DNA from 2 places in the Aerococcus sp. Group 1 genome. Region 2 is predicted to be linked to the other one. Evidence: predicted binding sites of a transcription regulator. Region 2 holds the regulator's gene; the other holds the start of a gene.
What was found. Region 2 encodes Rex, which represses fermentation and respiration genes when NADH is low (regulators of the CRP and FNR family bind a similar motif). Its sites were predicted from a motif close to TTGTGAANTANTTCACAA; they were not measured.
Positions count from the first base shown of each region.

Region 1: a site for Rex is predicted at 2,011-2,028, ahead of HMPREF9243_RS04710 (FMN-binding protein). Genes of this name have one in related genera too.

Region 1 is NC_015278.1:1,022,169-1,025,479, forward strand. It holds gene HMPREF9243_RS04705 (ribonuclease HI family protein) at 1-206, shown strand, start outside; gene HMPREF9243_RS04710 (FMN-binding protein) at 335-1,888, opposite strand; gene HMPREF9243_RS04715 (TetR/AcrR family transcriptional regulator C-terminal domain-containing protein) at 2,191-2,835, shown strand; gene HMPREF9243_RS04720 (mechanosensitive ion channel family protein) at 2,974-3,311, shown strand, end outside.
Region 2 is NC_015278.1:1,846,992-1,850,302, forward strand. It holds gene groL (chaperonin GroEL) at 1-597, opposite strand, end outside; gene groES (co-chaperone GroES) at 678-947, opposite strand; gene HMPREF9243_RS08605 (redox-sensing transcriptional repressor Rex) at 1,305-1,949, opposite strand; gene HMPREF9243_RS08610 (ABC-F family ATP-binding cassette domain-containing protein) at 2,185-3,311, shown strand, end outside.

The sequences.
Region 1 (3,311 bases), 820 kb from region 2:
TTTGCCAAAGTGATAGCCGTATTGTAGTGGATTCGGTGAATAAACAATATCACAAACGTGATCCCTACAAGACTTTGTTAAAAGTTTGCTTAAAGCAAATAGATAAATTTGCAAATTTTACTTTAGTCTGGGTCCCTGAAAGCCAAACCAAGGGAGCCGACCGCTTGGCTCGACAAGCCATGCGCCAGTCTAGAGGCCAAAAATAGCAAATTAATTATCTTGCAGTAAAATGATAGTGCTTGACATAAGTGCTAAATTCTTAACAAATCAAAAGGCGGCCAGGAATAGATTTCCCGGTCGCCTTTTGATTTGTTCCTAGTCGCGTAAAATGAGTTTAATAAAGGGTTGAAGGTGAGGAATTAGCGTCTGTTTGCTTATCGTCCTTTTCTTTATCTTTGCTTTGACTTTCTTCAATTTCAGCTTTTCCAGCTTTGACTTCATCTGCTTTTAAGGAGGCACTAGAGATAGTGTCTTCGTTAGGACTTGCCTTGGCTTCCTCATCTTTGCCACTCTTCTTGACAGTTGGGCTTGACATGCTATCAAGATTTTCGCCGTCCATAGCCGCCACCCGATCTAAGCGTTTTAATTCTCTTACCGTGTAATCGCGGCCAGGGTCATTTTCAACCTTAGTTGCATAGTACTCTTCTAATTCTTCTTCCGTTTCATTTAATAATTTGTTTGGAATATTTGGATCGCCAAAGCTGCCGCGACGAACAGGTTCATCGATCGTATCAAGGATACCTTGTCCATTATAGGTCCAACCTAATAAACCAATGTATTTTCCTTGACTATCAAACAAGGCCTGGTAGGTAATAAATAATTTATCACCATTGCCGTCGACATACCAGAATGAATAACTTTTTCTTTGTCGGGTTGCTAATTCATAGGTTAATTTTCTGGAAACGCCACGGGCTTGTGGTGGGTGACAGTCTGTATAAAGTTCGCCTAGGTGAGAAGTTGAATAGGTATATGTCTTAGCATCTTCGTTAAAGTATTGGAAGCGTAAGTCTGGTCCAACAAAGATCAGTTCTTCTCCAATGGCATTCAAAATAGCGTTAATTTGTTCGAGGGTCAAACTACCATTTTTAAAGTTAACCCGCATCTCATCTTTGATAGGGGATTCTGATAGGCGGTCTTCATAAGTGATATCAGAAGCATCTGTTAAGATATGCATGGTATTTTGACGCATTTGTTGGCTAGATTGACTAGCCCCTGAAATCGAGTCAAATTCAAACTGTTGTAGATCGAGAATTTGTTGGCGCATTTTATCAATGGCAGGTTTTTGATCCATCAATTTATCGCTAGTTAAGTCATACTGTAGGTCCTCAATGGCGTTTTTCGAGAAAGTCATGGTCACACGCATGTCATCACTTTCAGAAGTATACTTGCCGGCCTTGTATTTAGCTAAAGGTTCACGTTGACCACTAGCTACCTCTAAGGCAAAGTTAACGGCATTTTTAATCCCGTTTGAGGAGAGGGAAGCCCCGGAAACGCCATCAACTTCGGTCGAATTCGCTTCAAGAATTCGTTTAATGACTATCGGCATGGCTCTCCCACCAATTTCAGCCGTGTCATATTGTTGGGTAACTTCAATGTCTTCAATTTTATCTTTTGAAACAGTGACATTGACTTGAATGTGGGCTGAGAACCCCTTGGCTTCACCGGCATAGGTTCCTGGGGTATAGGTGATTTCTTTTTCTTCAATGCCTTGCGCCCGGTTTAGGGCCTTACCGACCGCCTTCTTAAAGGCCTTAGTTGTTCCTGAAGCCCCGGAAACCCCATCAATATCCACAGAATTATTTTCTAGAGCACGCTCGATAAGAATAGGAAGTGCTTTGCCGCCGACATTAGGCGTTTCCTTTTGAATAATGACATCAATTTTTTTCAATAGCCTCTTCACTAACTGTAACATTAACCTTTAGTGGCCCAGCAAAGCCCTGGGCATCGCCAGAATAAACTCCTGCTTTATATTTAGCCATAATCGATTCTCCTTTTCTTAGATTATGATCTTTGTCATGAAAATCACTACTTATCTATTTGTTCACAATATCTATGATTCCTTGCCCCCTAATTCTTTAGTTTACTTATAATTTATCATAAAGCGATGACTTCTTAGCGATACAAAATATTTCCTTTGTTTTTATTAGCTCTTACTTATAAAATAAAGGCTAGTGAGGGGAGAGTCCGCCAATGAAAATTAAGAATCGAATTACTAATGCTTTTAGTCATTTAATGGTTGAGAAGGGGTTTGATCATATTGTTGTTGAAGATATATTAAAGGAAGCCGGCGTTGCCCGGTCGACTTTTTACCGCCGCTTTCATGATAAGTATGATGTGATGAATTATTATTTTGTCAGAGAATTAGCAGAGAACAGTTCACCCTATGAAAAGAGTTTAGAATTCTATGCCAGGTCAGTGGCTGAATATTATTATATTGTGGCTAAGGATCCGCTTTATTACCAGGAAGCCTTTAAAACAGTAGGACAAAATTCCTTTTCACATTTCATTTTTGATAATTTTTATCAATGGCTAATTAAAATGAAACAAGCAGCCAGTGGCAGTGACTATGTGTCTACTGAAGATCTCTATGCTTTTTCCTTTGCTTCAGCGGGATGTTTGGAGATGATCAGTCGTTGGGTAAAGGAAGAGATGCGGATTCCAATGATCGAGATTACTCAATGGGAACTCAGGAATGCGCCTGGGGCGGTTCTAGAAATGTTTCAAGATTCAGACCTAGCCAGTCGTCAATATATTACTAAGGAAAAGATTCAAAAGATTTTAAACGATGTTCAGCTAGAAGTCTCTGAACGACCGGACTACTTCAAAAGCAAGTAAATATTTTAGTCCGATCTTTTCTTTGCTTGGAAAACAGGTAAAATAGGTCTGCTAGATTGGACGGTACAAAATTATAAATACATGCTAAACTAGGCATAAGAAGTGTGACTAATTTTTTGTTGTTTAAAGGATGAGGGCATGCATCAATTCTTAGATTACTTAAACAGTGACCAATCTGATTCCGATTTATTTGTCAAAAATGTTTTGATTTCTTTAGGACTTATTTTAATTGGGTTTTTATTTATGAAGGCCTTGGGTTGGTTCTTACCCCGCTTATTTAAACGAGACAGTACAGCGCAGGCCTTTATCCGGGTTACCCGTTTAATTTTGATCCTCTTAATTAGCTTTTTTATTTTAAGTATTTGGTTTACCCGAGTGGAATTATTCGGTGTAATGATAATTATCGTGGTTGGTTTTGCGGCTTTAGCGTCTAAAGACATTATCGTTGACTTGGTTGCTTATATTTATATCTATGT
Region 2 (3,311 bases):
GGATAAGTAACCGCGGTCAAATTGCATCCCTTCAACAACGTCTAAGGCAGTGTCCATGGATTGTGATTCTTCAATAGTAATAACACCATCTTGGCCTACTTTTTCCATAGCGTCAGCAATTAATTGACCAACTTCTTGGTCGCCGGAAGAAATTGCCGCAACGTTAGCAATAGATTCTTTAGCATTCACTGGAACAGAAATTTCTTTCAAAGCTTCTACTGCCTTGCGGATAGCTTGATCCATCCCACGACGAATACCCACAGGATTTGCCCCTGCTGTCACGTTCTTAAAGCCTTCATGGACGAGGGCTTGAGTTAAGATGGTAGCGGTAGTTGTCCCGTCACCGGCAACATCATTGGTCTTAGAAGCGACTTCAGAAACTAATTTAGCTCCCATATTTTCAAAGTGATCTTCTAATTCAACGTCTTTAGCAATAGTCACCCCGTCATTGGTGATTAATGGAGAACCATAGCTACGTTCTAAGACAACATTACGTCCCTTAGGTCCTAAGGTTACTTTCACGGTATTAGCTAATTTATCAATACCTTCTACTAAAGATTGTCTTGCATCACTTGAATATTTAATATCTTTGGCCATTCTATCTATCTCCTATTTTAAATCTAAACATGATCGAGAATTCAATGTTTTTTTGTTGATTGTCGAAGTTCAGTCAATGATTATTCAACTACAGCAGTTAAATCTTTTTCTTTAATGATGAGGTAATCTTCCCCTTCATAGCGGATTTCACTTACTGCATATTTTTCAAAAATAACTTGGTCACCCACTTTAACTTGAGGGGTGTAGTCATCAGTAGCATCAGCAACGGCTACCACTTGACCTACTTGAGGTTTTTCTTTAGCAGCAGATGGTAAAACGATGCCAGAAGCAGTTTTTTCTTCCTCTTCTTGGACTTGAATAATCACACGTTCATTTAACGGCTTTAACATTTAAAATATCCCTCCAACTTTCTCTTACTAATTAATAACACTTTTAATGGTTTGTTAGCACTCATCAACTCCGACTGCTAACTTACAATATTTATAGTAAAACATTTCTAACTATAAATCAAGTGATTTGTTGACTTTTTTTGACCTTTTTTACTTTTATAACTTTAAAAATATAAAATGTCATTTAAAAGTATATGCCCTTAAAGTTAGGAAATTAAGTTAGATTAAACTCTTTATTCTTTGATTTTTACTATTGATGACAAGAAAAAAGCCCTCAATTAAGAGGACTTTACTAAGCGACTGACAAAAGTTAGACCTGATCTTCAAGTTAGGGCCTGCTAACTTTTGCTAGTTCGACTAACCTTTCTTTTTATTTTCACCATTTCGATTACCAATGTAGTAAATCAGGGTTTGCAGCTCATTGGCTAAATCGACGTTTTGGACATGAATATCTTCAGGAACATCTAAAACCACCGGAGTAAAGTTCAAGATGCCTTGTATACCAGCTTCTCCTAATTCACTCACGGTATCTTGAGCGACTTTTTCCGGAACGGTCATAATGGCAATCAGAATTTCCATTTCTTGAATCCGTTCCTTTAATTCACTCATTGGGTAAACCGGTACCCCACTGTGGACTGTTCCTACAATCTCAGGATTAATATCAAAGGCCGCCCCAATCCGAATATTATTGGTCCGTTTAAAGTTATAATTTAATAAGGCGTTCCCTAAATTACCCACCCCGATTAAAGCAACTGTGGTGAGGCGGTCTTGGTAGAGTTGGCGACTAAAGAAGTCCAAGAGAGCTTCAACATCATAACCATAACCACGCTTCCCTAGGGCACCAAAATGTGAGAAATCCCGACGAATAGTGGCACTATCCACTTTGATCGCCTCACTGAGTTCACTGGAAGAAATCCGTGTCTTACCCATATTCTTAAAATTATGCAAGTAACGGTAATAAAGCGGTAACCGCCTAGCCGTTGCACGTGGAATTTCCTTCATGTTTCCACTCCTTTTCACAAGATATCAAATACATTTTATCACCTAAATCATAAAATGAAAAGAACTTTGTGAAAAAATCACATAAATCTTTTCAGCTAATTTTCATTAATTTTAAAACTTTGTGAATAATACCGCCCCTTTCTAAGGGAAAGTTCACAAAGCCAAAAAATATCTGCCGATAAAATGTGATACACTAGTGAAGACAATAATAAACGATTTAGGAGGAAAGGATCCAATGATTGTACTACAAGGATCAAAACTCATGCGACGTTTTGGCTCCGATATTCTTTTCCAAGATGTCCAAATGACCATCCAAGATAATAGTCGCACTGCCTTAGTCGGGCGAAACGGTACCGGCAAATCCACCCTACTAAAAATGTTAGCGGGCATTGAGGAACCCGACCAAGGGCAAGTCACCCGGGCTAAGGGCAAGACCATTGCCTACATGGACCAACATGCTGCCATTGAGAATAGTCAACGGACAATTTATGAAGAAATGCGGTCGGTTTTTAAAGAATCCATCGCCCTCATCCACCATGCTGAGCAAGCCGCTCAAGACTTGGCCGATGCCCAGGATGAAGCATCCTACCAAGAGGCTCTCAAACGCTATGACCAATTACAAGAAGAAGTCAACCAAAGCAACGCCTATGGCTATGATTCCGAAATCCGCATGGTCCTCCACGGCTTTCAATTTCCCGAGTCAGATTACGACAAACCCATCAATCAGTTATCTGGTGGTCAACGGACTCGGCTAGCCCTGGCCAAGGTCCTCCTCGAAAAACGCGATACTCTTATCCTTGACGAACCCACCAACCACTTAGACATTGAAACCCTGACATGGCTCGAAGACTACCTGCCTTCTTATCCTGGAGCCCTATTAATCGTTAGCCACGACCGTTATTTCCTAGACCATGTCACCAACGAGACCTATGAAATGACCGGATACAGTATGGAATATTATAAGGGCAATTATTCCTTCTATCTCAAAGAAAAAGCCGTCCGCCTCGAAAGTTGGCAAAAGGCCTATGATAAACAACAAAAGAAAATCGCCAAGTTAGAAGACTATGTGGCTCGTAACCTGGTCCGGGCTTCGACCACCAAGATGGCCCAGAGTCGGCGTAAGCAACTCGAAAAGATGCCCAAAATCGAAAAGCCTAAGCAAGACGAAAAAAGTCCCCACATTCAATTCCTAACCGACAAGTCCAGTGGCAATGTGGTCCTTACTGCCGACCACTTAGGCATTGGTTACGATGATCACTTACTTTCCTATCCGATTGAAATGGATATTAGAAAACAACAAGCTATCGCAGTGGTGGGACCCAACGGCGTGGGCAAATCTACCCTCTTAAAAACCATTATCCA